2 regions of the Methylophaga marina genome follow, and region 1 is predicted to be linked to the other one. Evidence: riboswitches for the same ligand, from Rfam matches in the RefSeq annotation. Region 1 holds a riboswitch; the other holds the start of a gene.
What was found. Region 1 has a riboswitch for cobalamin ahead of QUE24_RS13445 (TonB-dependent receptor domain-containing protein). Riboswitches for the same ligand answer to the same signal wherever they lie in the genome.

Region 1 (15,962 bases):
TGAGATCTTTATCTGTTCGCTTTTGTGCCTGATCGACAAAGCTTTCAGCCAAACGCTGGTAATCCACTGCTGAGTATTCATCTAACACAGCCAATGCCACACAAGGTTCTTCACGCATCTTGCCATCGACCATCACCACATTGGGTTCGATCTCAGCGATTTGCTCTTTTTCCAGCAGTTGCATTGAAGTGAAGACGGTGCGGAAACGTTCGAAACGCTCACGTAACATGGCGCACTCTTTTTCACCCACGCCCAATACCATTTTGGGGTATTTAAAAATGATTTCATCACGTTCTGCCAGCTCATCAGCATAGTTGACAATCATCTGGGCCGCGGCTTTGACTTTAGCGGCTTTCTCAAGGGTGTAATTCGTTTCAATATCACCACAGTGAAGCGTCTGACTATTATTTCTGCCGTTAGAGTTCACTTTGGCAACATGGTCGTATTTTTCAACCAAAGCGATATGTTGTATATCGGTGTATTCAGTGAGCAAATACATCAGTGCTGTACCGCATACGCCACCACCGATAATGGCTACATCATGGACTTGTTCTGTCATTTTTAATCCCAGCAAAAACTGCCGGCGATTTTAACAGAATCAGCGTTTCACCGCAGTCAAAAAATAGCGATGAAACGCGGCGATGAAACCTACTGACTAATCCTCATCTTTTTTCTTATTCATTTGCGAAAAAGACGGTATCGAAGACAATATTGACTGCAATCGATCCTGCTGTTGAGTATCAACATCTTCGTCGTCCTCGCCTTCTTCATTATCAGAAGCATTTTCAAGATCTTTGATTTCTTTAAACATCTGATCCAAGTCATCATCAGAAGGCAATGGTTCTTCAGTCAGATCCTGCCACATATCCGATACAGCAGATTTCGGATCAACCAGATTCACAGGTTCACCGATATCAAGTTCATCCTCACTGAAATACTGCTCTACATCGGAAGTCGCTTGCTCTGCCGCATCAACAAGGGGTGAATCTGCTTGCTCATCTGATGCTGGATACATGGCCGAAATTCGCGTTGAATTATCGTCAAGCTGACGTTCATCAATAATGTTAACGTCATAGTTCAAATCGTTCTCAGTCACAGAACTTGATGTTGTTTGCTCTATCTCTGGCTCGATATCAGTGAGTTCATCCTCAACAGTTTGTGCAACCTCATCCAGATCAAACTCTTCCTCAACAACAGGCTCGGACAAGTTGGCATTATCAGATAAAGATAAATTTGGCTCAGAATCATCTTGCGAATCCTCGCTGACAGACAGAGAGTCAGCATCATCTATTGAATCAGTCTCTTCAATGTCTACTGTCTCTGTCTCAGGCGTCTGTTCATAAGCCGGTTCTGAACTCGCCATATCAACTGTGCTTTCTGGTTCAGGTTTTACCTCTGTTTGTTGGCTACGTGCTTTCGCCTCTGCACGAAGTTGTGCCGTTCTGGCGCGTACTTTTTCACGCAGCTCATCCAGCTCTGAACGCATTTCTGCAATTTCTTCAGACGGTACTGAACTCTCTTGATCACTTGAAAGGCTTTCTTCAGCCACTTCAGGCTCAGCATCAACTTCTTCAGTTTCGTCTTCAGCCGTCATCAGTAAGCGTAAACGTTCTGCTTCTGTCTGGAATGCTGGCTCTGGCTCTGGCTCTGGCTCTGGCTCTGGCTCTGGCTCTGGCTCTGGCTCTGGCTCTGGCTCTGGCTCTGGCTCTGGCTCTGGCTCTGGCTCTGGCTCTGGCTCTGGCTCTGGCTCTGGCTCTGGCTCTGGCTCTGGCTCTGGCTCTGGCTCTGGCTCTGGCTCTGGCTCTGGCTCTGGCTCTGGCTCTGGCTCTGGCTCTGGCTCTGGCTCTGGCTCTACAATAGCATCTTCTGTTGAATCTGTTTGTCCAGCAAAATCTTCATCAATGACGTCATTTTCAGGCGATGTCATCACATCGTCGTCAGATACAGATAACGCCGTATCTTCGGTAACTTGACTCGACTCCACCAAATCACTTGCTTCTGGCAAAGCGGTTTTCACATTGAAAGTATCGGTTTTTAAGAAGTCTTTTAGGCTTCTGGGTTCTTTACTCGGAATATCCGCCGACGCTGACATTGATTCATCAGCTGTAATATCGTCGTCTGATGTAAGCGTAGAGCTCTCTAATGGCTCATCATCAAAACTAGGCAGGCTTTCACCATCATCATCAATAATATCAAACGACTCATCCGGAGATGTCTCAGCCTCTTCAGGCAAGCTTGTGTCTACATCTGATTCAAGCTGCTGTTCTGATGATATATCTTCAGGTTGAACGCTTTCCGCATCATCCTCATCTGTATCTAACGATAAATTGGCAGAATGATCGGGCTCAGTGGACTCTGATTCATCTTCAGTCAGGGCAGAAATTGCCTCATCAGCCTCAAGCAAATGTTCTTCTAACGCTGCTTCAGTGGCAGGCTCATCATTGTCATCGGCTGATGCCACTTGTTCGATAACATCATCTGTGAGCGGTTCAACATCTTCAATACTGAGATCATGAGCAGGTGATATATCATCATCACCCTCTTCAGCTGCCAGCTCTAACTCATCAGCTATTATGTTATCAGCGAGCGTTTCATCTTCTGGAGAATCCACCGCTGCTTGTTCAGGTTCTAGATCCAGACTTTCTTCAAGTTCTATCTGCTCAGTTGTCGCCAGCGTCTCATCAATGTCTGACGCTTCTTGAGTATCATCAGTCGCTTTTTCCGCTACCTCAACTAAATTCTCACTAGCGACGGCATTCTCATCATGGACATCTTCGACAAATCCAGGCTGACTAGCTTGACTGTCTGTTTCATTTTCATTAGAGACCAGTTCATCAATTGCTGGTATATCTTTGTTTTCTATAGGCTCATTAGTAAGCTGGTCTTCAGCAATCTCATTTTCTTGCTCAATCTCTGAACCCAGCTCTTCTGTTTCAGGCTCTGAGAATTCAGATACTTCTGGCTCATTATCTTCAGCGAGTTCTGGGGTTTCAGCTTCTGCTTCAGATTGAGGTTCATCTATTACTGGTAGGTCATCACTCTCAACCGGCTCAACATTCAATTCGTTTTCAGTCAGCTCGTTCTCAAGCTCTGAATTCAGTTCTTCTGTTGATGTGGATTCTTCAGCAATGCTTCCAGCTTCTGCTTCAGGCTCTGATAAATCTGATACTTCTGTTTCATTGTCTTCACTGAATTCTGGCAACTCGACTTCAGATACAGGTTCATCGATTGTAGGTATATCGTCTCTATCTATAGAATCAACATTAAGCTGCTCTTCAGTAAACGTTGGCTCAGTTTCTGAAATCAGTTCTTCTGTTGTGATGGGTTCTTCAGCAATATTGTCAACTTCTGTTTCGGTCTCTGTTAAGTCAGATACTTCTGGTTCATTATCTTCAGCGAGCTCTGGGGTTTCAGCTTCTGCTTCAAGTTGAGGTTCATCAATTGCTGGAGCTTCATCATTATCTATGGACTCAAGACTCAGCTCGTCTTCAGAAAGCTCTGGCTCAGAATTCTGTTCTTCTGTTGTGATGGGTTCTTCAGCAATATTGTCAATTTCTGTATCAGTTGAAGCCTCCGATGATTCTGGCTCTACATCAGGCAAATTACTTTCACCAGTGCCTTTGGACTCATCAGTCGTAACAGCTTCAGGCTCATTACCATCTACGTCGATATAACTACTAATATCATCGACTGATTCAGTCGGTATAACTGCTTCGTTTTCAACGTCAAGAGCTTGAGTCACATCAACAGATTGCTGATCATCTTGAGCCTCACTGCTGTCAATTTCATCAGTTATGGTTTCATCTAGTGTCAGCTCAGACTCATTATCATCAAGCGATTGTTCTAATGCAGGACTGTTTTCTTCAGATTGAATTTGCTGCTCACCGGAATCTAGCTGTTCATCCGTAGTATCAGCCTGCTCGATATCAGCCAAAAACTCATCGACTGATAAGTTATCAATAGTTGCCTGCTCTGGCTCTGGCTCTGGCTCTGGCTCTGGCTCTGGCTCTGGCTCTGGCTCTGGCTCTGGCTCTGGCTCTGGCTCTGCAATAGTATCTTGTTGTGCTAATAGGGCATCAATATCTTCGTTGTCGATTTCAGTATCTGAATCTGTCTCAACTGATGTTTGCTGCTTCTCTTCGGTGTCTTGCAGTGATGACAAAATATCATCCACAGCCCCCGGAATTTCAACCTCATCTGTGACTTCGGTAAAGCGTTGAAGCTCTTCATCGGTGAGTTCTTTCTGTTGGAGCGAATCAGCTTCATCAGCAATACCATTGATTTCAACGACATCAACCGGCTCGTTGCTACTCTCTGTCTCTGTAGTCTCGTTTGTATTATCTGGGTCAGAAACACTTGCGTTTTCATCTTCCAGTGAAAAATCGTCCCCGTCTAATAACGCATCCAGTTCTTCATTAGATAAGATGGGCTCATCTTCTGGAGAAGAGTCGTTGTTAGCAGGTATTTCAGCATCAGGGGTGTCAGTATCAGCTGCGTCTTCAGGCTCGGTTGGCTCACTGACATCTGTCTCAGGTGAGAGTGATGGAACCTCGGCCTGATCATCGAATACCTGATTTATCTCATCGCCATCACCAAAGGTTTGCTCTTCCTGAGGTTCAGGTACCTCGTCAATTTCTGCTGGCGTTTCCTCTTCGGTCACAGTCTCATCAATCTCAACATCCTCTTTCTCAGTTGGAAGCACAGCTGCCGCAGCCATTGAAGCCCCTGTCAGTTGTTGATACTGACTCAGTAAACGTTCCATCGTTTGTGCCGCGTGATCAATCTGTTGCTGTAAATCATCTGCGGATGGTGCTGTTTCTTCAGATTGTTGAGACTTAGCGTGTGAACCAACTGGCTCGATGTTCAATGCCACGTCAACGGCTTGCTCAACCAGGCCAGGAATAGCTAAAAACGCTTTATCATCCTGTTCTATATAGGTTTTGATAAGACTTTTTTGTATGCGACGTTCACGCTCAAGAAAGTCGTTTACTTCCGCTTTGAGCGCTTCATCACTTAGGGCGTATTTTTCATGTAAAACCTGACTGAGATTTTGCTCTCTCGATATCTGGTCCCGCTTAATTTTTTTACGGCGTTGGTCCCGGCATTATGAACTTTCCGCCTTTTTTTCCGATTACTTATTAATAAAATGCCAGCAATAACAGCAAAAATCAGAGCCAGTTCATACGCCAGAAACTCGAGCATTGGATCGGTTAGATTTATCAAAGCATATCTCCCACCGCTGCGGTTGCTGCATTCTGTCTTCGCCACCAGATAACGCCAGCTATCAGTAGAGCTAAGATAATGGCATTACCTATCAGAAGTTTTGTGTTATCAGATATTGAGATACCTGCTTCTTCATTATCCTCGCTTAGCATCAAGTCATCATCCAAGGGCATAATATCGACGTCAGCTGCATCTTCACCTGTAATCGGTTCCAGAATGGGAGCAAGTTCTTCATCAAATAATTCAGCAGCTGGTTCAAGCGCTAATTCATCTTTCAACGTGATAGGCTCAGCTTGTAAAAAAACCGGACGTCCTTCAGGCGTTTCACCGCGTAACTGAAGCGATAATTCGTAATCGGCATCTTTCGTGAGTTCAGTTAATGTCAGCTGCCAATTGTTCGTATCCGTTTTCTGCATCTCGTATGGCCACTCGCTACCATTTTCTTCTCTTAATAATGCTTTTATCGACAAAGAATCTGGTTTTATTAGGGTTGGTTCGACCTGAACCTGTATACGATGACTTCGACTATCACCAGGTAGACGTTCGGAATCAACATAGTAAGGCGCTGCTATCACATTGATACTTTGGCGTCTCTGACGTTCAAACGTCGCACTTTTCAAGGTGACAATCACATCTTGACGTCCAGCGGTGAACTCCTCCCCCAATTTGGCATTAAACTGACTTTTTTGTGGGTCCAATGTCATCGACAACTGCTTTTCTTCCAGCTCAGAATTTTGTTTGAGTGAGCCGTCAACCAACTCCAGAAAATCGTTTCGTGTAATGGGTTTTCCGTGATCAGTTAATGTTGCGTGAAAATCGAACTTTTCTCCTTTCAGCACATTATTAGGTAAATCACTGGTTTCCAGTTTCATATCCGTGACAACCATTACCCTGTTATCCGGATCAAGCTGAGCATCAATTCGCCACTCGCCCGTCGCCGGGTTTTCAATGGTAATCAGATCAAAACTATCTTCATGTAACCAACGCAATTTATCTGATTGATCCAACTCGGTGAGGGTTCTACCGTCGGGTGTTTTAAGTTGTGTTTCTGCTGATCCTGCTTTTCGAAAAGCCAGCACTGTCATTTCATTGACACTGCTATCGATTTTGAACTGATTATCAGCGAGAGGAACAGTGTCTGGCTGGGTGGCTTTTTCGAACATATGAAGGAAAATACGTTGCAAATCATCAGCCGTATTGGCTTGTTGATACCAGCCATCCGTTTCCATTGAGATAGCTTTCAGCAGTTCATGATCGGCATTATCTGACAGGGCAATTGTGTGAACGGCGAGATTCGCCGCTTTTAGTCTAGGCACAATCGCATTGAGGATGCGCTGGCGAGAGGCTTCGCTGGCTTTTTGTCCTGGTTGTAAATCAACAAAACCATCAGACAATAAAATCAAGCTTTGACGTTGTTTAGGATCGTTTTTTATGCCTGTTTTTGTGGCTTTTTCTAAGGCTAGCTCGATATTAGTATAGAGACCAAGGGAGTGAATTTTTGAGGATTTTTCAATCGCTTTCTGTCGCCAGTCATCATCAACTTTTTGCCATGGCACCAGCATATTGACCATCTTAGCAAAGGTCCAAACCCCTGAGTTTGCGTCATCTGGCATGAGCCCCACTAACATTCTCAGCGCAGGTGCTCGCAGGTTTTTGGGATCATTCTTTTTCATGCTGCCCGAGACATCTATCACAACACGAACATCACTACTGGGTGTTTCAGCCGCTTGTGCAAGCTTTGTTGGCATAGTCACCAACAAAGCTAATGGCAATGCGATCTTTAAGAAATCTAACATAGCAATCTACCTTGTTCATTATGCTGTCAGCTTCTGTCTTTACGCTTTTTAAAGACATTTTTTTGACAGCCACTCCAATCTAGGCAGAGCTATGCAGATTTTATGCCGTTATTTAATAGCAGCAAAGCCGCGGGCTAAATCCGCTTTAATATCATCCACACTTTCAAGGCCGATAGAGAGGCGTAACATTCCATCGGTGATACCGGCTGCAGCGCGCGCTTCTTCAGTGAGACGTCCATGTGTTGTTGTTGCAGGATGCGTGATGGTCGTTTTGCTATCACCTAAGTTCGCGGTGATAGACAGCCACTCCAAAGCGTTAATGAGAGACCATGCATCCTTCTTACCGCCTTTGATTTCAAAAGCAATAATGCCACCAAATGCTGACTGCTGTTTCTTAGCTAATTCGTGCTGTGGATGCGATGGTAAGCCTGAGTAAAACACATGGCTTACTAAAGGTTGCGACTCCAGCCAGCTTGCTACCTCAAGTGCTGACGCAGAATGGGCTTTCATTCTGAGATCCAAGGTTTCCAGACCTTTGAGGAAGGTCCAGGCATTAAATGGACTCATCGTCGGTCCTGCTGTACGCAAGAAACCATATACATCTTCACCCACACGCTTAGCATCGCCAACCACCGCACCACCAATACAACGGCCCTGGCCATCGATGTATTTTGTGGCTGAATGCACAACGATATCAGCGCCAAACTCCAACGGTCGCTGTAATGCCGGCGTGCAGAAACAGTTATCGACAACCAATAAACAATCATTGGCCTTGGCAAGCTCAGAGAGTGCTTCTAAGTCTGCAATTTCATTCATGGGGTTGGAAGGCGTTTCCAAAAACAGCATTTTTGTTTCTGGCGTAATAGCGGCTTTCCAGTCATCTAAATCAATCAGCTTCACATAGCTGGTGCTGACACCAAACTTGGATAAATATTTATCAAACAACACGCGTGTAGTGCCGAAAATACTCATCGACGAAACGATATGATCACCGGCTGATAATAAGGCCATCATTGTCGATAAAATCGCCGACATGCCAGATGAAGTAGCGACACAGGACTCACCACCTTCCAAAGCAGCTAAACGCTGTTCAAATGTGCGAACGGTGGGATTAGTAAAACGAGAATAGATATTACCCGGCTCATCACCACCAAATCGTGCTGCAGCTTGCTCTGCACTTTCGAAGACAAAGCTGGACGTTGGGAATATAGGTTCAGACTGTTCAGATTCCGCTGTTCTTTTGTGACCAACACGGACGGCTTTGGTGGCAAAGCCTTTATTGTCATATTTATCTGTCATGGGAGTTCAACATAAAAAAGATGTGACAATTCTATATTTTTAGCAGGCTACTGACCAGATGAATCCTGAGTTTCAGACAAAAAAATACCCGAAACTTGTTCGGGTATTTTTTGTGGAACCATTATGCTTTATGGTTGATAACTCACTGACAACATCACAGTGCGACCTAAGCTGTAATATTCTTCGACTGTTTGATAGTCCTTGTTTAACATATTCTGGCCCGTTAACCTAACAGTCCAGTCCGGATCGACTTTATAAGCAACACGCAAATCCAATAGTCCATAGCCGCCTAGACGTTGGGTATTGTTTCTATCATTAAACGTTGCTCCTCTGAGTTTCCAGCTTGCTCCAGCTGACCATGCATTCCAGTCTTTATCTATGTGAAGGTTGGCAAGACGTCTAGCCGTTCTGACAAGCTGTCGTCCTGAATCACCATCTTCTGGTTGAATGAATGAAATATCACCTGAAATATCCCAAGAAGCAATAGACGTTGAAGCCTCAAACTCTATACCTTTAATTTTAGCCTTATTGACATTTGATGGCGTAAAGTTTCCAGAGCTGTTTCTTGACCAAGCAATAAGGTCGCGTATTTCATTTTTGTATGCATTAACAGCCCATTGTCCCCACTCAGGCGTTCCAGTAATACCAACTGTGTATGATTTTGATTTTTCTGGTAACAAGTTAGGGTTTGGAGCTGTCGGCCAGTACAAGTCATTAAAAGAAGGAGTTCTAAAACCAGTACCTGCCGATGCAGAAAGACGCAACTTTTCTGTTAGCCAATAACCATAATCTGCTGTACCGGTGCTTCTATGCCCGAATGCCTCATTATCATCATGTCTGGCACTCAATAACCAATCATGTTTACCCTCGCTGGCTTGCCAACTAGCAAAAACAGCTTTATTAGAACGAGATGTTTCTGTGTAAGCTAAGTTACTATCAATTTTATCGTGATCGTAATCAAAGCCTATATTCACTTTCTGTTGAGGGTTTATATGAAGTGTATTCACCCAACTAATGGTTCTGAGCAAGGTATTAAAATGATCTGTATCCTCACTACGAGAGTGTTCTTGTGACTTATCTCGAGATTCAGATAGCTGAACTGAAACCTCCCACAAGTCTGACACAAATATATTTGTATTTACCCCCATGACTTGTTGGCTTATTTTGCTATAAATAGGATCATTACCGTCATATTCATTGATGCCATCGACTCTGAGTAAATGAGCACCAATGCTCCAGTTATCAGACAATTGATGATTCACATTAAATGAAACACTTTTATTGCGGTAACCATCGTGATCTGGATTTTCATCATCTTGTGCATCAATACCATTGGTTGAAAGGTAGCTATAGCCCAAGTTGTAATGTGTTGAAGCATTACCACCACTGATTCCAGCACTTGCCTTTTGTGTATTTTTTGTTCCTGTGGCTAATGTCAGATAGGGTGTGGCTTTTTCATTCTTACCTTTACGAGTGAAAATCTGAATAACACCGCCTATAGCTTCAGAGCCATAAATGCCAGATCGTGAACCACGCACAATCTCAATGCGTTCAATCTGTTCAACAGGAAAGTCCTGCAAAGCAGCAGCGCCAGAGGTTGCAGAGCGCCATTTAACACCATCAACTAAAATTAGAATCTGTTTTGTGTCACTGCCTCTGATAGAGATACCACTCGTTTTTCCGTAACCACCTCGTTGAATCATATCAATACCAGGAAATCTGGAAAGTAACGTAGGCAGATCGTTAATTTGAAGTTTTTCTATTTCGTTACGTGTAATAACAGTAGAAGGCGCCAACGCATTTTCCGTAGGCATACGATTCGCTGTGACGGTAATGGAATTAAGCTCATCACTGGCGATGGCAGGTAAAGAAAGTAAAGAAGAAATCAGCGTAAATGCTGAAAGGCGCGTGCAAGCACGCAAAGGCAACGCCTTTGAAAACAAGGTCATAATTGTCTCCTGAGGATACGCTCACCCGCGATCCAAGGTTAAAAGGGTCACAACACTATGGTGTTGTTATGAAACCTCAGGCCGGTCTCCGGACTTACGTTGTGGCTATGCCTGACACATCGCCTTCCCACGAGATTCGCAGTGGCTTAATGATGTGCTTTTCAACGCTTACCGTTGCGGGGGCAGTGTTGGATTTGTCACCAACTTCCCGTTTAACTCTGCCTAAACAGAGCACCTGAAGAGCCGCGCATAGTAATGGCTGCGCATCCATACGTCAAACCTACGCCATCCTCGTATATTAAAGTTGAGAGTTTATTCTTCACGTCAAATTGACAATATATCGTATTAATCCTTATTCTATCGCGAGTTTCAGGTGTTGCAATCGCGAGTAAACGGGAAGTCGGTGCATCAATAGATAATGCCGACACTGCCCCCGCAACGGTAAGTGAGATCAGATAAACCTAATGCCACTGTACAGTGCTGTATGGGAAGGTGTTTATCAGGCTACACTCACGAGTCCGGAGACCGGCCTGAAAATACAACGTGCCTCTTGGCAAATTCAAACCTATTGTGTGCGGGTGGGCACACTGGAGAATCACATCATGACCTTATCTCGTTCTCAGCAACTAATTATTGCTGGTCTCTTAGCGCTTTTAATGTTTATGACCCGAGGTCATCATTTTGCTTCTGTCGATGCATTACCCAGTGCATCATGGACTATCTTTTTCTTAGCAGGTCTTTACCTCAGTTCAGCAGCCTGGTTTCCCGTGTTTTTAGCGATGGCGGCTGGTCTCGATATCGCCAGTGTGTTGTTGGGTGGTGGTCAATTGAGCACTAGTTTCTGTATGTCTCCTGCTTACGGTTTTCTCATTCCTGCTTATGGCAGCTTATGGATGGCTGGACGCTGGTATGCATCGAAATACCAATTTAATGCTGCCACCTTATTGCCTCTTGTTGGCAGTGTATTAGTAGCCGCCACTGCAGCCACATTATTTAGTGGTGGTGGTTTTTACTTCTTCTCTGGTCGTTATCCTGATCCAACATTCACTGAATACACACAACGCTTTATTCAATACTTCCCTAAAAACCTGGCGGTGATGAGTTTTTATCTGGTGGTGGCCATGATTTGCCATGTGTCTATGTACTTCACCAAAACCACACATCAAGCTGATCAAAAGTAGTTAATAAATGCAGTCGCAGTCATGCGCTGCTGTAGTCATTGCTGCACCCGCATCTGGTCAGGGTAAAACGACGGTTACGGCTGTACTAGCAAGACATTACAGGCAGCAAAACAAACACGTTCGAGTCTTCAAAGTGGGTCCAGATTTTCTGGACCCCATGGTTTTAGAGCTGGCGTCAGGTCACCCTGTTTATCAACTTGATCTTTGGATGGTTGGCAAACAACATAGTCAGCAACTACTCGCTGAAGCCGCTGAGCAGGCCGATATTATCCTGATTGAAGGTGTGATGGGACTGTTTGATGGCGAACCATCCACCGCCGATCTGGCAGCGGCTTTTGGTATCCCTATTCTCGCCGTTATTGATGCTAGTGCCATGGCACAAACCTTCGCGGCGATTGCCGTTGGTTTGGATCAGTATCGGCAAGATACTCAGGTGGCGGCAGTTATCGCCAATAAAGTCGGCAGTGAGCGTCATGCCGAGATGCTCAAAAATGCCCTGCCTACAACACTTCCCTGCCTTGCTACCTTATACCGACAAACTGAACATGCCTTACCCAGTCGATATTTAGGCTTACAACAAGCCTGTGAAATTAAAGATTTAGAACAACGTTTAAGCCATACGCTTGAGGCTTTTGATTTTGATGACTCGGTGTCTTTGCCAAACATCGATTTTCCGTTCATTGATACTCCGCAACTTCCAGCGTTACTAAAGGGTTTAAAGATTGGCATCGCCAAAGATGCCGCTTTCTCTTTTCTCTATCAGGCAAACCTGGATTGTCTGAAGGCTTTAGGTGCTGAGCTTGTTTTTTTCTCTCCACTCAATGATACCGAGCTACCTGATATCGATAGTCTCTATTTACCCGGTGGATATCCGGAGTTACATTTGGCCGCATTAAGTGCCAATACACAGATGCAACAAGCTATTCAGCAACATTACGAGGCAAATAAACCTATCCTCGCGGAATGTGGTGGCGTGTTATACCTTTGCGAGACGCTGACAGACAAGACAGATGTTACCGCCACAATGTGTGGTATTTTGCCAGCTAAGGCGAAACTCCAGGCCAGATTAACCGCGCTTGGTTTGCAGGAAGTGACCGTTGAGAATCAAGCGATTAGAGGTCACACTTATCATCATTCTTCACTCAGCACAGAATTAGAATCTGAAATAAGCGGACAGTGTCCTAATGGCAAATCAGTCAGTGAAGCTGTTTATCAACAAGAGCGTCTGACCGCCAGCTATATCCATTTTTACTTTTACTCTAACCCTCATCTTATTGCAGCGTGGTTATCACCATGAGTGATTCCCCTCATCAATTTTCAAGAGCAGAACAAGAAGCGGTTTACAGGGCAATAGCCGAGCGCCGGGATATGCGTCACTTTCGACCTGATCCTGTTGCACCGAAACAGCTAAAACGTTTATTAATGGCCGCACACCAAGCCCCAAGCGTTGGTCTGATGCAACCCTGGCGAATTATTCGAATTACTGATTCCATTATTCGTGAAAAGATAAAAGCCCTGGTCGAAAAAGAACGCATAGAAACGGCCAAAGCCATGAACGAACGTGAAGATGAGTTTATGCGTTTAAAAGTCGAGGGCATGGATAATTGTGCTGAAATCCTGGTTGTCGCCTTATGCGATAAACGTGAAGAACATATCTTTGGCAGGAGAACCATGCCGAATATGGATTTGGCCTCCGTTTCCTGTGCCATTCAGAACATGTGGCTGGCCGCCAGAGTCGAAGGTCTGGGTATGGGCTGGGTATCTATTTTTGAACCAGAAGCATTGGCAGACTTACTCAAGCTGCCTTCAGGTGCCTCCCCTGTCGCCATTCTGTGCCTGGGTCATGTTAATGAGTTTTATCCAGAGCCGATGCTACAAATGGAAAACTGGCGCCAGGGCATTGAACTTGACTCTGTTTTATATGAAAACCACTGGGATAAACCGGCCAGTTTATGACCTTACTGTTTATTATTCTTGCTTTATTGCTTGATTGGTTACTCGGTGAACCAACACGTCGTCACCCGCTTGTGGGTTTTGGTCAACTCACCAAACACATTGAAAACAGACTGTACAACGCTAATGACGGCATTAAAAAGCAGTTTATTAAAGGACTGCTAGGCTGGTTAGTGCTGGTCGCCCCTCTTGCTTTTATCGCCTATTGTATCAGTGACATTCCATCACTTAACCTGATATTCAGCGTTATCGTACTCTACCTCTGTATTGGTCATCGTAGCTTATACGATCATGTGGCACCGATTATCACTTCATTAAAACAAGGCGATATTGAACAAGCAAAAACCTTAACCAGTTACATCGTCAGCCGTGACAGAGAAACATTACATATTCCTAAAGCCAGTATCGAATCGGTATTAGAAAATGGCGCCGATGCCATTTTTTCAGCCTTATTCTGGTTTATTGTGGCGGGCCTTCCCGGTGTCGTTATTTACCGACTGAGTAATACCTTAGATGCTATGTGGGGATATAAAACTGACCGTTATCTCTATTTCGGTCGTGCTGCCGCCCGTATTGACGACCTAATGAATTATATTCCGGCACGATTAACAGCGCTCAGTTATGCACTGGTAGGCAATGTCCGCTCTGGACTACATTGCTGGAGACAGCAAGCTAAACAATGGGATAGTCCCAATGCTGGCCCGGTGATGGCGGCAGGTGCCGGGGCGCTGGAAATAGAGCTGGGTGGCCAGGCACGTTATCACGGTATTTGGCACGATCGTCCAACGCTTGGCTTAAATCGCGAAGCCAATGCAGATGATATTCCTCGGGCCTTACATCTAGTCACGGATAGTCTGTTGTTGTGGATAGCCGTCATCACTATCATTACAGGTATCAGCTATGCTTGAACACGGCGGTAAACTCAATCAGTACATTAAAAAATATGGTATCGCCCACCAGCATTGGCTGGATTTATCAACGGGGATCAATCCCAATGGCTGGCCCATTCCGACATTACCCGAATCTGTCTGGACCCGTTTACCAGAGCAAGATGATGATTTACTCAACTCGGCAGCAGAGTATTACGGTAATCCATCTTTAGTCGCCCTTCTCGGCAGTCAGGCGGCTATACAGTTTTTACCACAGTTACGTGGGCCATGCAGAGTAAAAGTGATAGCCCCTTGTTATGCAGAGCATGCTTATAATTGGCACAAAGCAGGTCATGATGTTCAAGCAATTGCTCATGAAGAGATTGATTCCGTGATTGCTCATACGGATGTGTTGATTATTATCAACCCAACCAATCCAAGCGGCAGGCGATATAGTAAAGAACAGCTATTAACCTGGCATCAGCAATTACAACAAGGTGATGGCTGGCTAATCATCGATGAAGCTTTTATTGATACAACACCCGAGAAAAGTCTTTGTAAGCTACCAGCCATGCCCGGACTACTTATTCTGAGATCGATAGGCAAATTCTTTGGTCTGGCAGGTTGTCGCGTTGGATTTTTAATCGCCGAACAATCAATTCTCGATAAAGTCGATGAGCATCTTGGTCCCTGGCCCATTGCTACTGCATCACGTTTTATCACCACAAAGGCACTCAAGGATACTGACTGGCAGCAGCGTACCATTCAACAACTGCAAAACCAGTCTCAACGTTTAGCTCAGTTGCTTAGTACTTATAATCTCAGTCCCACAGGCAGCACTGATTTATTTCAATGGGTGATACATCCTGCCGCCAGCGAGATTCATCAACATCTGGCAAAACAAGCCGTACTGACCCGCTTATTTAGCTCCCCTGTCAGTTTACGCTTTGGGTTGCCCGCCAATGAGCAACAATGGCAACACCTAGAAAAGGCTCTGCAATCTCTGCAGGAAGTGTTATGAAACACAAAACATTTATGATTCAGGGCACCACATCTGATGCTGGCAAAAGCACGTTGGTCACGGCCTTATGTCGCTGGTTTGTGCAGCAGAATTATCGTGTTGCACCGTTCAAACCACAAAATATGGCACTCAATAGTGCGGTGACTGCTGAAGGAGGAGAGATTGGCCGGGCTCAGGCAGTGCAAGCACAAGCCTGTCATCTGGCGCCGCATATTGATATGAACCCGGTATTACTCAAACCTAATAGTGATTCCGGTGCTCAAGTCATTATCCATGGCAAAGCCGTCGCTAATATGGAAGCGCGCTTTTACCATGATTATAAGCCTGTGGCGATGCAAGCTGTTCTGGACTCACATCACCGACTTGAATCCAATTATGATCTGGTGGTGGTTGAAGGTGCAGGTTCGCCGGCAGAGATCAATTTACGTGATCGAGACATTGCCAATATGGGCTTTGCTGAAGCGGTTGATTGTCCGGTCATTTTGATTGCTGATATTGATCGTGGCGGTGTGTTTGCCCATTTGGTTGGCACATTATCGTGTTTATCTGAGTCAGAACAAGCACGTATTAAAGGCTTTATTATTAATCGCTTTCGCGGAGATATTAGCTTATTAGAACCAGGTCTGGACTGGCTGGAACAAAAAACGGGTAAACCGGTGTTAGGCGTGTTG
Region 2 (15,962 bases), 870 kb from region 1:
TCGTTAAGGCAAGCTTGGCGCCAACGCCATTGACTTTCAACAGACTTCTAAAGAGTAAACGCTCACGTTCCGTAGCAAAGGCATATAAAAGCTGAGCATCTTCTCTGACGACCATATGCGTGAAAAGCATCACTTCTTCATTTACAGCAGGTAAATTGAAGAAAGTCGACATAGGTGCAGATAACTCATAACCAACGCCATGCACATCCAGAACAAGCTCTGGTGGCTGCTTTTCTATAATAATGCCCCGCAAACGTCCAATCATCGACTATATCTTCCTCCGCGCCGAGTGGTGCGCATACCTGCTGGTAATTTACTCTGGCTACCACCAATAGCAGAGTGATGTGCATGAGTAAGGGCGCAGGCCAAAGCATCGGCCGCATCCTCTTCAGGTGATTCAGACAAACTCAAAATCACTGACATCATATATTGAATCTGTGCTTTATTCGCGTGGCCATTGCCGACCACGGCTTTTTTTATTTGTGTCGCGGTATATTCTGACACAGTCAATTGTTGATTGACGGCGGCACATATAGCAGCGCCTCTGGCTTGACCAAGCTTTAATGCAGAATCAGCATTTTTATGTAAAAACACTTTTTCGATGGCCATCATATCCGGTTGATAGCGTTCGATGAGGTCGGTCAGACCTTCAAAAATCTGTCTTAATCTATCAGCAAACTCGCCATCACCGACCATTAAACGGCCGTTGATGACGTGTTTAATTTTTTCCATCAATTTCAATAATGCCAAAACCGGTTTTTCTTGAACCAGGATCAATCCCCAGGATACGCGGCATACCTTATGACATCAGCTATTCAGCTGAGCCATGACCTCATCGGAAAAATCAGCGTTTGAATAGACTTCTTGCACATCATCCAAGTCTTCAAATGCTTCGATCATATTGATGGCTTTTTGAGCATCATCCACATCTAAACTAACAGTAGTGTCTGGGTGCATGGTTACTTGCGCTGATTCCACTGGTAATTCAGCCGCATCTAAGGCATCTCTTACTGCCGCATAATCTTCTGGCGTCGTGAACACATCGATAGAACCATCATCATTAGTCACAATGTCTTCAGCACCCGCTTCAAGTGCCACTTCCATCACACTATCTTCATCAGTGCCACTGGCCAGTGAGATAATGCCTTTCTTGTTAAACAGGAAAGCCACACAACCATCAGTGCCCATATTGCCACCACGCTTGGTGAAAACATTACGCACCGCTGCAACCGTACGATTACGATTATCGGTCATGCAATCGACCATAATGGCTGTGCCATTCGGACCATAACCTTCATAACGAATTTCTTCGTAATTAACCCCTTCCAGTTCACCAGCACCACGTTTGGTTGCACGCTCGATGACATCTTTTGTCATGTTCGCGCCCAGTGCTTTATCTATCGCAGCACGTAAGCGTGGGTTTGCTGCGGGATCACTGCCACCCATTTTAGCGGCGACGGTGATTTCACGGATCAGCTTAGTAAACAGTTTGCCGCGCTTGGCATCCTGTGCACCTTTTCTATGCTGAATATTTGCCCACTTACTATGACCTGCCATGTACTTATTTACCTCTTTTGTTGCCAGCCTGAACGTCACTGCTCAGGCGAATAGTCCTAAATTATCGAACTAATGTATTCCAGTTTTTATACACATCGCTACGACCATAAACCTGGTCAAAATACATTGCCTGAAGTTTTTCAGTGATAGGACCGCGCGTGCCTTCACCGATTGGACGATTATCCAGTTCTCTGATTGGTGTCACTTCAGCCGCTGTACCAGTGAAAAAGGCTTCATCAGCGATATACACTTCATCGCGAGTAATGCGCTTCTCAACGACTTTCAGACCGATATCGCGTGCCAGTGTCATCACTGTTTCACGGGTGATACCTTCTAACGCTGAGGTCAATTCAGGGGTGTACAACACACCATCACGCACCATGAAGAAATTTTCACCACTACCTTCACACACAAAGCCCTGCGCATCTAATAGCAGCGCTTCGTCGTAACCGCAACTGACCGCTTCTTGCAACGCCATCATGGAATTCATGTAGTTACCGTTGGCCTTGGCTTTACACATGGTGATATTGACGTGGTGACGTGTGAACGATGACGTTCTGATACGAATACCTTTTGTCATGTTTTCTTCACCGAGGTAAGCACCCCAATGCCATGCTGCGACCATAACATGTGTGTTCAGGTTATCTGCACGGATACCCATGCCTTCCGAACCATAAAAACACATCGGTCTAATATAAGCAGAGTCCAGATTATTTTCACGAACCACAATACGTTGAGCCTCGTTGATCGTCTCTTTATCAAACGGCATGCCCATACCTAAAATTTTGGCGCTACGGAAAAGACGATCGGTATGTTCCTGCAAACGGAAGATAGCCGTACCTTGTTCAGATTTATAAGCACGCACCCCTTCAAATACGCCCATGCCGTAATGAAGAGTATGTGTCAGGACGTGGACTTTGGCCTCACGCCACGGTACTAATTCACCGTCGAGCCAGATAACGCCATCACGATCTGCCATTGTTGCTACTGCCATATGCTTTATTCCAAGTTCATTGATTAATCTGAGTCTGATTCTAGGCGATGTCACCTAACCAGCGCTGCCAAATCTGCACAACCTGCTGCGGGAAGTCTTGTAACTGAGACACCGACATTAATGTGGGTTTATCCTGCAATACGCAGTGGTTGGCTTCATTTCGATAGTAACGATATGCGTCGGCCAACATATCCCCTTCAGCGGGTTCGAGCTTTCCGGAAGCCACCAGCGCTTCCAAAATCCTAATATTATCGGTGTAAATGAGTAATTCAGGCAAGTCCGTTGACCATGCCAACACTGCATATTGCACCATAAATTCAATATCAGTGATACCACCTTTACCCTGTTTTAGATCAAATAGTTGGCTATCACTCTTGTCTAACTGTTGACGCATTTTTGAACGCATGTCTCTGACTTGCTCAGCCAGCGTCTCTTGATCACGTGGCTTAGCCAACACCTGTTGACGCGTGTCGAAGACCTTTTGCGCAAGTTCGGCATCCCCCATCACATTTCTTGCGCGTACCAAGGCTTGATGTTCCCATGTCCATGCTTCTTTTTGTTGATAATCAACAAAACCAGAAAATGGACTAACCAATAAACCCGATGCGCCACTAGGCCGCAAACGCATATCGACTTCATAAAGCAAACCACCGGGAGTGACTGTATTCAACAGATGAATCATGCGTTGAGCAAGGCGAGTATAAAATACCATCACATCTACGGGACGCTCGCCATCCGTCATGCCTTCCTGTGCATCATCAAAGATGAAGACCAGATCCAGATCCGAGCCATAACCTAATTCAAGCCCACCTAACTTACCGTAAGCCAGAATAGTCAAACCGCACTGCTTAGGGTCGTTATTATCTGTAATGGGTGGATACCCATGCTTGACCACTAAATGTTCCCAGGCTATTCGCCATACCTGTTCAAGTAGTATTTCCGCCAATTCCGTTAATTGATCCCCCACTCGCATTAACGGCAGTACCTCAGTGACATCGGCTGCCGCTACATGAAGCGTGGCAATTTGTCGGAACTCTCGCAAACGATTCATTAATTGCTCTAAATCATCAGCATCTACAGAAGATAAAAACTGTAACAGCTGTTTTTTTAACTCTTCTCTCTCAGGTACTTCATAAAGGGAACGAGGATCGAGGAGCTCATCTAATAGCACGGGGTATTTCGCTAGCTGTGTACTTATTAATGGACTAGCAGAACAGAGCTTGACCAGTTGTGACAAGGCCATCGGATTTTCTACCAGCAGCGCCATATAAGCACTTCGCCGCATGATGGACTCCATCAGAGGCATTAAGCGGGGTAGACAATCATCAGCATTATCGACATTTCCAGTGGCTTGTAATAACAACGGTAATAGCTTCTCGAGCCGTTGCTGGCCTGTCTGGCTCAAGTTACGACAAATATGCAGATCGAGTAATTTATCAACAACCGCGAGTATCTGTTCAGGATTGTCATACCCACATTGTTGAATAAAGGTTAATTTCTCTTCCGGTTGAGCATTAAGGAAAGAAATTTTTATCCCAGCACCTTCATCACTGGCTTGAGGCGCCGTCAGCAATTGATCAAAATGCTCCTGTACTTGCTGCCTGTAGTCTCTAAGAGTGGCATAAAACGAGGACCAGTCTTCGAAGCCCATACTAAGTGCCAATCTTAATCTTGAAGCCTCATCGCTTGGCAAAATATGGGTCTGCTGATCGGCCCATGCTTGAATGCGGTGCTCTGTTCTACGAAGAAACGCATAGGCTTGTTTTAACTGATTGACCGCATAGACTGATAACAGGTTTCTATCAGCCAACAGGTCAAGAATCGTTAGAATGGATCTCTGCTGCATGGGGCGATCACGTCCACCATAGATCAACTGAAAAACCTGACCTATAAACTCGATTTCTCGGATACCGCCGGTGCCCAGCTTGATATTGTCATCCATCCCTCTGTGGTGCATCTGCCCGGCAATCATGGATTTCATTTCACGCAATGAATCAAACATGCCGTAATCGAGATAACGTCGATATACAAATGGGCGCAGCATATCTGACAACGCTTTTTTATCCGCTTCATTGCCGGTAATAGCACGCGCTTTAATCATCGCGTAGCGTTCCCACTCTCTTCCCTGGGTCTGGTAATACTCTTCCATTGCATCAAAGCTGGAGACCAAAGCGCCACTCTCACCAAAGGGACGTAAGCGCATATCGACCCGAAACACAAAACCATCAACGGTCTGGTTATCCAGGGCCTGAATCAATTTGCGTCCAAGCCTAACGAAGAACTCGCTATTGCTTAACGGCTTCCTGCCCCCTTCGGTTTCCCCTTCCTCTGGGTAGGTGAAGATAAGATCAATATCCGATGACAGGTTTAATTCGCCTGCACCCAGTTTCCCCATGCCTAAAACGATCATCTTCTGCTCACGACCATTATCGTCACGTGGGATGCCATTTATCTCGACCTGCCAGTCATAGAGAAGGCTTAAGGTCTGCTGAATACAGACATCGGCCATGGCGGACAGATCAGCCATGGTTTCGGCTAAATCAGACCAATTAGCTAAATCCCGCCAGATAATACGTACCATCATCCATTGACGAAAATGACGTAATTTCTGATGTAATTGTTCCTCGCTAGTGATGCCTTCGAGCATGGATTTCAGCTGCTGACGAATCTCATCCAATGACAGTTTTTTCTGCAATTGACCTGATTCAAGCAACTGCGCCAGCATCGATTCCTGTCTTTGCCCCCACTGATTGACGTAATCACTGGCTGATAAGACATCAGGTGCCACTTTCAGCAGTTCGGGATAAGTCTTTAAGGCATTTTGCCATGGCTCTGGCAATACAAATGCTGAGGACATAAACACTCCGGATAACGATGGAAAAGCATTACTTTACATTAAGCTTGATTAATACCAAATGCGTAAACCATTCTAGCTAGTCAATAAAATAATCAAGAGATATGCACGCTAGTAAGGAGAACAAACCGCTATCAGTCTTCGCTTAATCATTCGCCTTAGGTGATAATCCAGGTTCGCACTAAGTTAGGAGTAAGAAACCATGATGCTAAAACGTATGCTTGCCCTGTTGAGCTTATTGTTGAGTTTTCCCGTTATCGCAGAGAGTGATTGCGCGTCTGCTTTTACTACGCTTGAAATTAACGCTTGTCTCAACGAAGAGTTGCAAGACAAAAAGGACATCATGCAGCAATACTTGGCAGCAGCTAAACAACGCTACAGCGATGAAACCAAAGTGGTAACTGCGATAGAAGCAGGACAATCGGCCTGGGAAGCCTATAAAACATCCCACTGTGACAGTATTTACACCCTTTGGATGGGCGGGACTATTCGTGTTGCTATGACGCTGAGTTGTCAGATAGACCTGACCGAAGCCAGAACGCATGAGATCTGGTCGAGCTATCTGACCTATATGGACAGCACTCCGGCTATCATGCCTGAACCAGAATTAACGTATGAGTAAACTCATTGCCCAATCATGATGAGCTTGCCGGTTTTTGGATCACGGTAAACCTGACCGACAGATTCATAACCCTCCGCGCCACCTTGCATACCTTCAGGTAGCTGCGGTAATTCTTTCATCGATTGAAGTTCCGTCAGGGCATGATCCGCTTGTTTTGCCTCGGCCTGAAAATGCTCCTGGAGCTGACTACTCATTGAAATTAATGCCGCAATCAGACCGCAGGCAAACACCAACATTAAGTCTAATAAATTGGCCATGGGGCCTAATGGCTCATCATCATTGCCATCAAATCGATTATGTCGCCAGCGTCTAGCCATTAGCCTGCTCCATAGTCGTTAGAATCTCGTCATACCAACGACGTCTTAATCGCCCTAAAACAAAACCGATAATGCCAACAAAGAGGCCCAGAACCGTGGTATCAAAGGCCACACTCATCGCCGTGGTTAAGATGCTGAGATCCCCATTACCAAGTGCAGATAAGCCCGGCCCAAGCGGTATCAGTGTGCCCATCAACCCGAGCATAGGCGCAATTCTGGCTAAAAAGTCACTCCGCTCAATTCGTTTAAATGCTAACGTTTCAAAAGCCTCAACCTGACCTGCTGACTGCTGCCACTTCTTCAAACCAGAAAAGCGTTCAGCCAGCGCAATACCAATATCAATAATGCTCAAGGCGGCAAATAACATTAGCGCCCATATCACCGGTTCTAATAAAAATCCGACTAAGTGATGCATCACACCGATGGATTGTGAACTCAACATAACTTACTCCTTGAACTTGGCAGTTGGGGCTCGCATGCCTTTTGCCATGCCAGCTATCACTAATAAGACCACGAGACCTAATACCACATAGAGCCAGAAGCGTTGTTGCTGCGCTTGCTCTTTCTGTTGCTCTTCAGATGAATTCGTCTCTTGCTCAGGCTGAGTCGCTTTTTGCTCGGTTATTTCGGCAATATGACTTGGTGCATCAGTCATTTCAGTTTCTGGCATTCTTGCCGCATTTAATACCTCAGCTAATTGCTGTTGATGAGACTCATCCAGGTAATCATTCAACCATACATACATGGGGTGGGATGGTGAGGTATGGCCACTTCCCGGTAGCCCATTTGCAGAAACTAAATCGGTGAACTGCTGTGCCAGTTGTTCCAGCGTAGCCTCATCGGCTTGCCAAAAACCTTTATAGGCTGCAATCAGCATAATCGCCAGCATATTACTTTTCACATGGACGTTATGATCTTGCTCAAGAAAGTCATCTAAGCCCAAGTCTAGTCCATCATCCACATACACCCGTTTAACTTCATCCCATACCCAGCTTTTCACAATGCCGGGATTGGTCACTTGCCAGCCCCATAGATATTCTAAAAACTCACTACCCATGGTGCGAGCACCGGCATACCCCTCCTTCATCAGCGGTTTAAGCCATTGCGGATTCAGATAACGACCACGCAGTTCACCTAACAATACGGTCTGCAAAGAATCAACGCGTAAATCCGTGGTATCACTGTGCGCCAGAATATAACTCTCTGGTGCCTGTCCACGTGTGGTTTCAATAGCGAGGCTTAAGCCGCCCAGATAATCAAAGGCATCATTGTTATCCATAACTCCATACAGATTACTGGCTCGTCCGAGATAAGTCTGACCGACATGTTGCAGCCTCTGTTGGAATAAGGCCTGCTGCGCCTGACCGTCCAGTTCTGCACCATAGGCATGCCCCATACGATGAATATAGGTTTGCGCGACTTCTTCACGGTTTTCCCAGGCACCAGAGCGCTCAACCAGACGATTCACGCCAGCACCATAAGCACCCGGTGGGGTACCAAAAATACGGTAACTTGCCGTCAGGCCGGCTTGGTTTTCTGACACACCCGCACGTAATGCCGCACTGGCATCGTCTACCCAGCGGGCAGCAACCTGGTTCTGCTCTAAGGATTCAAAACCAGGATTTTCACTAACCTGTAAACGCTCTAAAGCCGCATCCAATGATAAGGTCAACGCCGGATAGTCACGACGAATCAAACCAGAAGAGGCATCCAGTGCCATCAATACCGCTTGTTCCAACCAAACTATCTGCGAACCATACAAATCACGAAATAAACCAGAGGTCGTCAGCAACATATCTCGGCGGATTCGGGGATGAGGCGAGGCTGATGAAGAAAGATCCAAACGTTCTAATCCACTAAAAATTCCACGACGACTCCAGGTCGGTTTCACCCCTAACATATCGTAAGCAAAAGCGATCATTGCACCTTCATCACGCACCACATCGGATGCCCATAACACTAAGGCATCACTATCCTGAGCGTTATTTGCGGGAGTTTCTGCACGGGCTTTTTCGGCTAATGCGATACCGACTTTGTAGCCTAAACGTGATGGAATTAAGCTATCATCTAAGGCATAGAAATTACGTCCAGTCGGTAATGCTGATGGTGTGCGAATCGGATCATTACCTTTACCCGGCTCAACAAATTGACCATCTAAAGCAGCCAATAATGCCGACATTTCTGCAGCAGGTGAGCCGCGTAGAAGTGGATCCCAGCTCTCCGTAGCTTGTTTGCCATTATTCATTGAAGTAAGCATGGTTTGAACCGCTTGTTCAGACCAGTCTCGACCAAAAACATGTAGCCCCAGAGGCATAAAATCTTCTTGTAGAGTGGTCAGGTAATGGCCGATTTCGTGCACTAACAAATCGTCATCCACCTGCTCGAATGAACTCAATCCTCGCACTTCCAACTCACCAGCCATATTCGCTGTCAGTTCATCTTCCAGATTAAGGTTGGCGACTAAGCGTTTCATTTCCTCAATCGCACGATCGCGCATAGCCCCAGCATTCACAGGTGCAGCTTCATAACTTTCAACGACCTGTCGTAATTCCAGTAATTGATCATATAACTCAGTGCTAGCCAAAGGCGGTGTGAGGTGATCAACCATCACCGCGAGGCCACGGCGTTTTGCCTGAATACCCTCACCCACACCATCAACGATATAAGGGTAGATACTTGGCAAATCACCTAAAATCGCCTGAGGGTAATCATTCTCGGCCATACCCACTCGATGACGAGGTAAAAACTCGTAGGTCGAATGGCGGCCCAGATGAACTAAGGCATCAGCATGAAAGGTATTTCTTAGCCACTGATAAAACGCCAAATATTGGTGTGGTGGCGGGAAGGATAAATTAGCATGTAATAGCTCTTCATTTAGCTCCCAGCCTCTTGGAGGCTGTGGACCAACAAAAATATTGCCAAACTCAAGACCGGGAATCAGGATTTTATCGTCATAAACCATCACATTCCCCGGCGCTTCGCCCCAGCCTCTTATGCCTTCTATCCATTGTTGGCTAATGGCATTAATTAATTGCTCAGCCTGTTGCCAGTCGATGTTTGCTAAAGGTTGCTGGTAGATGGTTTGTAGCTGACTGAGTAATTGCAACACACGGTCACGACCAGCATGGTCGGCACCATCGACAACATGGCGGATATCTTCCATCACCCGAGCGAATAAATGTGCCGCAATGGTTGGATCTTTCAATGCTTTAGCTTGTTTTAGATTGGCATGTAATAAACCCAGCGGGCCATTGACCATTTCTTGCTGTAGTGATTCTGGCAATGTTTGAAACCAGCTTTGGTAGCTTTTGCTATCCATTGTGTTGACTTGTGACGACATCGCAGCCAAGGCAGCCTGGTCTTCAGGTAAGTTGACGCCTCGTTGCTGCAATAAATCTAGCAATGCGTCTGATGTCGCCGGTAACTCACCGGTATTGTACCCTTGGTTTTTAAGGGAATGCAGAATATCGAACAAGGACTCCACGACGTTTAAATTATCAGCACCGATATTATGGCGACCAGGCGGATGGTTATAATAGATAATCGCAATCTTTTTATCCTGATTCGCTTTATCTTGTAATTGCTGCCAGCGTTTTAAGCGCTTGGCCAATAAGGTGACTTGTGACTCTACAGGTTCTGAGAAAGCCAGTCTGGCTCCCGTGAGTTTATCGACTTCGGCGGGAGTCATCGTTGCAACCACCATTGGTTGAGACACCCCTTGTAACTCAGGCATAGCGACACGATAATGAACAGAATCCCAACTGATACCGGCTTCTGACAGCTCCCATTCAGCGTGGGTACTATCACTTAAACGCATCGCTTTTATCACCGGTACATTCAGTTTTTTTAATTCATCGGTGACAGCCTGCCGATGTTCCGATCCGCCAATCACAAAGTCTTGCAGAGACACCACTGAACTGATGTGTGATTTATTCTCAGCTAATAACTTGATGGCAGATAAACTGGCATCACCCCACGCAGTAAGCACTGACACACAACCAGTTGACTCATCAATAAGCTGTTTACAAACAGCATCCAGTAATGCCTTTTCTCCCGGCCGTTCCCCAGTTTCATAATCCACTAACACCACCCATGATGATTTTGCAGAAAACTCAAACTGATCTGGTGGAATGATTTTATCTTGATGATAAAGCCTGAGCTGTGCAGCTAATTGAGGACGCTCAGTTGTATTTTCATTTTTAACCAGATGATGTAGATGACTAATCAGTCCCTGCATATTTTCACTATTTCTTCCCAGCCAAAAGAATCGTGAAATCAACCACGCTTCCTGTGCCGGGTATTGTTCTAATAGCGATGCCATCCACTGTTCTGTCGATAACGCAGGATCTGGATGCTGCATTAATTTGTCAGGGGGCCCATTTAAAATGGGACGACTGTTCAAACTAGACGCCCCCATAAGACGATGATCGCTATGCAATGCGATAAGATTTTTTAGCAGACCTTTTTTGATATTTTCCATCAGCTGGTTGGCTGTTTCACCAAACACGCCGCCCGCGAAGACTAAATCTGACTGTTTTAATAAAGCGGCTTGTTGATTTACGCTTAAGTCTTGCCACTGTTCGGTCGTGCGTATTTGCACTGACGTGGAGGAATGAGAGGGGTGTTTTAAAAACTCATGCGCACCAGACACCACTTCCGGTACATTTCGTGGTGTGACAATCAGCAATAATTGCTCGGCCAGGACTGATGAAGAAAAAAGAAAAAGAATGAAACAAAGAATAAGTCGGTTAAACACAGCGCTATCCATCGATATATAAAAACACTGAGTTATCAAACCACGTCGGAAAGATCAGACACCGCTTAATAACTCAAAGATGATTCGCCATTAAACGGTTTCCCGCTCCAACTGCACACCCCGGCCATCGGATAATAACGTTTTCATGGCAGATATCCTGGCTCACGCTTCAACATTTCCAACTCACCTTCCCGAAATCGATCGATTTCAGTGGTTTTACATCATCGTTGTCAGAAACTTCACGTATACAGTTGCGGGGACAGCTTCGGTTAAGAATTCCCTTTTAACTCTGGTAAGAGACCATAAAAATCAGAATTATACGTACTTACCCGAGTAACAACCACGGTTTGATGACGCAGACAATATTGCGAACAAGAATAATGCACAAAATAAAGATAGACAGCCCAAATAGTGATGGCTAATATCCAACTGAGACTCAATGTTTAATCAGGATGCTCGCCCTCTATTTCAATGAAAACAACAAAAGGAAGATAAAGGATGTTGAAGGAATTCAAAGAGTTTGCCATGCGCGGCAATGTGTTAGATATGGCCGTGGGGATTATCATCGGTGGTGCGTTTGGCACCATTGTGAAGAGTTTGGTAGCCGACGTAATTATGCCACCTATTGGTCTATTACTGGGAGGTGTCGACTTTTCAGACTTATTTGTCACGTTAAAAGAAGGTACTGTGGCAGGTCCATATGCCACCTTGGCAACAGCTCAGGAAGCTGGTGCTGTAGTGATTAGTTATGGCGTCTTTATTAATGCGGTCATCAGCTTTTTGATCGTCGCCTTTGCTGTTTTTCTGTTGATTCGTTCGGTCAATAAAATGCAACGTGAAAAAGAAGCAGAACCTGCACCTGCAGAAGCCACCAATAAAGAATGTCCAAGATGCTACTCAACCATTCTTATCAAAGCGACGCGTTGCCCACACTGCACATCTGAACTCGTATAAACAAAAAAGCCCCGACCAAATGGCCGGGGCTTTTTTAGCACTAAAGACTGAGGGATGATTACATCATGCCGCCCATGCCACCCATACCGCCCATATCAGGCATTGCAGGTGCATCTTCTTTTGGCAGTTCAGCGATCATCGCTTCTGTTGTCAGCATCAGACCAGCAACAGAACCTGCATTTTGTAATGCAGTACGCGTGACTTTAGTTGGGTCAAGAATACCCATATCAATCATATCGCCGTATTCACCTGTTGCCGCGTTGTAACCATAGTTACCTTTACCTGCAACAACTTCATTCAAGATAACAGATGCTTCAGCACCCGCGTTTGTAGCGATTTGACGTAAAGGCTCTTCCATTGCACGACGCGCAATTTTGATACCCATGTCTTGATCATGGTTGTCACCACGCAGTTCGCCCAGAGAGCTTTCTGCACGAACAAGAGCAACACCACCACCAGCGACGACGCCTTCTTCAACCGCAGCACGAGTCGCGTGTAACGCATCTTCAACACGTGCTTTCTTCTCTTTCATTTCCATCTCGGTAGCCGCACCAACACGGATAACAGCAACACCGCCAGCTAATTTAGCAACACGTTCTTGCAGTTTTTCTTTGTCGTAGTCAGAAGAAGATTCAGCGATTTGTGTGCGAATTTGTTCAACACGTGCTTGGATTTCATCTGCACGGCCAGCACCATCAACGATAGTGGTATTTTCTTTGCTGACAGTGATTTTCTTCGCTTGACCTAAGTGATCCAAAGTCACTTTTTCCAGGCTCAGACCGACTTCTTCAGAAATCACAGTACCACCAGTCAGCACAGCGATATCTTCTAACATCGCTTTACGACGGTCACCAAAGCCAGGCGCTTTAACAGCACAGACTTTCACGATACCGCGCATATTGTTCACAACCAGTGTGGCTAAGGCTTCACCTTCCACATCTTCAGAAACGATCAATAATGGACGGCTAGATTTCGCGACAGCTTCTAGAGTTGGCAGCAAATCACGGATGTTTGAGATTTTTTTGTCGAATAACAGCACATACGGATCTTCCAGTTCTGCTGTCATAGTTTGTTGGTCGTTAACAAAGTATGGAGACTGGTAGCCACGATCAAACTGCATACCTTCAACGACGTCTAATTCGTTTTCAAAGCCGCTACCGTCTTCAACGGTGATAACGCCTTCTTTACCGACTTTTTGCATGGCTTCAGCAATAATTTTACCGATTGAAGCGTCAGAGTTAGCTGAAATAGTACCGACTTGAGCAATCGCTTTATCATCATCACATGGTGATGACATAGTACGCAGTTGTTCAACCGCAGATTGAACTGCTTTGTCGATACCACGTTTCAGATCCATTGGGTTCATACCAGCAGTAACGGCTTTCATACCTTCACGCAGAATAGCTTGTGCTAGAACTGTCGCTGTAGTTGTACCGTCACCTGCAGCATCAGAAGTGTGCGAAGCCACTTCTTTTACCATTTGGGCACCCATGTTTTCGTATTTGTTTTCCAGTTCGATTTCTTTCGCGACTGAAACACCGTCTTTCGTGACGGTAGGTGCACCGAAGCTTTTATCTAAAACAACGTTGCGACCTTTTGGTCCCAGTGTGACTTTTACTGCGTTAGCCAGTGTATTCACACCTTTAACCATTAACTGACGTGCGTCTGCACCAAATTTGACTTCTTTAGCAGCCATTGTAGTTATTCCTCTTATTCTTTAATAAAGCAAATGAATCCAGGGATTAGCCTTCGATAACAGCAACAATGTCATCTTCACGCATGACTAACAGTTCTTCACCGTCAACCTTAACTTCAGTACCGGCATATTTGCCAAACAGTACTTTGTCACCCACTTTTACCGCCAAAGGGCGAACTTCGCCTGAATCTGTAACCTTGCCATCACCTGCAGCAAGAATTTCACCGCGAGATGGTTTTTCTGCGGCGTTATCAGGGATAACGATACCGCCAGCGCTCATTGTTTCTTCTTCCATGCGACGAACAATCACACGATCATGAAGGGGACGAAGATTCATCTGTATTTCCTCCGAAAAAATGTCTATTAATGACTAACTTAAATTGTAGGGAACTCATAGAATGGGGTTACAAAACCTGCTTTCAAGGGGGCTAAGCAAAAAAATTTAAAAATTTTTATCGAAGATGATGTTTATCATCGTCATCGACCACTTCCCCATCAATCACATCACCTTCTCGATAATCTGATCGATAACGTTGTTGTGAAAAAGCATCACCACGCTTTTGTGTGTAAAAAATACGACTATTCTTGGCTAGTTGTTTAATCACACTCTGCCTAATGGCTGGCACCAGTAACAAAAAACCAAAGGTATCGGTGACAAATCCGGGTGTTAATAACATCGCCCCAGCGATAACCAAACACACCCCTTCCAGCATCTCTGTGGCAGGAATTTGGCCGCTGGCCATGGAGCTTTGTGCTCGTTGTAATGTTTGAAAACCTTGTAAACGAAGTAAAAACGCACCTAGAACAGCGGTGGCCACCACCATAAATATAGTCGGTAATGCACCAATCACATCGCCAACCTGTATCAACACATAGATTTCAACGATGGGGATAATTAAAAAAATCAGTAATAAAATTCGAAACATAGGACGTCCAAAGGCATAGTTATATAGATGGATATTGGTGCGGTTTTCCTTATTTCAAGGCCTGATCGCCATTGTCGCTTAAATACAACAAAAGTCAGCTTTTGTATCAATGTCACAAAACTGTAACGTTTTCTTCATCATGCTGAAACATAACAAGCCTAAGGTGTGCGGGACTTCGGCTCTTACCGAATTGATAAACCAACCTAGAGGATAGTCCCTTGAAATTGAAAACAACATCTTTATTAATTGCCGGTACCTTGTTTGGTGCAGCAATGTTGCCTGCTCAGGCAAACAACGAAGCGATGGCTGACCTGTTAAAAGTCCTTCGTGACAAAGGCACCATCAGTGCAGAAGACTACAACATGCTGAAAAACGCTGCAGCAGCTGATCAAGAAAAAACTGAAGCTGCTCAAGCTGAAGTGAAAAAACAAGTCGCTGAAGCAACTGCAGATATGCCAAAAATTACCACTGATGGCAAAATCAAAGTTGAAAGCCGTGATGGTGCATGGTCTTTCCAACCAATTGGTCGTGTCATGTGGGATGCGATTGACTCTGATGCAGACGATCTGGCAGATGATGCTCAAGGAACAGAATTACGCCGTGCTCGTCTAGGTTTCTCAGGTTCAATTTACGACTGGGGTTACAAATTTGAAGCTGACTTCGCAGGTGGCGATGCATCAATCAAAGACGCTTATGTCAGCTATGGCAACAAATTCTCAAACGGCGTTCGTTATGGCGTGAAAATGGGCCAATCTCATGTCCCATTTGGTCTGAACACCAAAATAAGCTCTAAATATATGAGCTTTATGGATCGTCCTTTGTTTGCTGATACTGACTGGTCTCCAGCACGTCAAAGTGGTGTCGTTGCTGATCTGGCTGCTGATGATTATCGCTGGACATTCTCTGCAGGCCTGACTAATGGTGGCCTGAGCGGCGGTGAGACGACTGATAACGGTAGCACTTTCGCAGCCCGCGCATCATTTGTTCCTTACATGGCCTCAAAAAATCAATTGATCCAAATCGGTGCTGGTTATTTAACTCGTGGCGGCGGTGATGGTTTTGATGACGATCAACGTGTTGTAAGCCACATTGATAACACCAAACCTTTAGAGTTAGTTGTAGCCCCTTCAGCTGACGACGGCTCTGATGCATTCACTATCGATGCTATGGCAATCTTCGGTTCATTCCACGCTATGGCAGAGTACTTAGATTACACTAATGACACTACTGCTGGTGACATTGATACTACTGGCTACGCAATTGAAGCTGGTTACTTCCTAACAGGT

Region 2: another riboswitch for cobalamin. It lies ahead of QUE24_RS09115 (cobaltochelatase subunit CobN); the one in region 1 lies ahead of QUE24_RS13445 (TonB-dependent receptor domain-containing protein).

Annotation. Positions count from the first base shown of each region.
Region 1 is NZ_AP027741.1:2,643,225-2,659,186, reverse strand. It holds gene QUE24_RS13465 (FAD-dependent oxidoreductase) at 1-559, opposite strand, end outside; gene QUE24_RS13460 (hypothetical protein) at 656-4,873, opposite strand; gene QUE24_RS13455 (vWA domain-containing protein) at 5,220-7,019, opposite strand; gene QUE24_RS13450 (O-succinylhomoserine sulfhydrylase) at 7,128-8,318, opposite strand; gene QUE24_RS13445 (TonB-dependent receptor domain-containing protein) at 8,447-10,267, opposite strand; cobalamin riboswitch at 10,330-10,521, opposite strand; cobalamin riboswitch at 10,622-10,815, shown strand; gene QUE24_RS13440 (hypothetical protein) at 10,870-11,448, shown strand; gene QUE24_RS13435 (cobyrinic acid a,c-diamide synthase CobB) at 11,456-12,745, shown strand; gene bluB (5,6-dimethylbenzimidazole synthase) at 12,742-13,404, shown strand; gene cbiB (adenosylcobinamide-phosphate synthase CbiB) at 13,401-14,309, shown strand; gene cobD (threonine-phosphate decarboxylase CobD) at 14,302-15,291, shown strand; gene QUE24_RS13415 (cobyric acid synthase) at 15,288-15,962, shown strand, end outside.
Region 2 is NZ_AP027741.1:1,771,396-1,787,357, reverse strand. It holds gene ruvA (Holliday junction branch migration protein RuvA) at 1-265, opposite strand, end outside; partial or broken gene ruvC (crossover junction endodeoxyribonuclease RuvC) at 262-727, opposite strand; gene QUE24_RS09145 (YebC/PmpR family DNA-binding transcriptional regulator) at 808-1,557, opposite strand; gene QUE24_RS09140 (branched-chain amino acid transaminase) at 1,619-2,551, opposite strand; gene glnE (bifunctional [glutamate--ammonia ligase]-adenylyl-L-tyrosine phosphorylase/[glutamate--ammonia-ligase] adenylyltransferase) at 2,592-5,408, opposite strand; gene QUE24_RS09130 (lysozyme inhibitor LprI family protein) at 5,608-6,027, shown strand; gene QUE24_RS09125 (DUF2149 domain-containing protein) at 6,030-6,344, opposite strand; gene QUE24_RS09120 (MotA/TolQ/ExbB proton channel family protein) at 6,337-6,786, opposite strand; gene QUE24_RS09115 (cobaltochelatase subunit CobN) at 6,790-11,100, opposite strand; cobalamin riboswitch at 11,231-11,420, opposite strand; gene mscL (large conductance mechanosensitive channel protein MscL) at 11,599-12,054, shown strand; gene groL (chaperonin GroEL) at 12,113-13,750, opposite strand; gene groES (co-chaperone GroES) at 13,797-14,087, opposite strand; gene QUE24_RS09095 (FxsA family protein) at 14,203-14,676, opposite strand; gene QUE24_RS09090 (OprO/OprP family phosphate-selective porin) at 14,895-15,962, shown strand, end outside.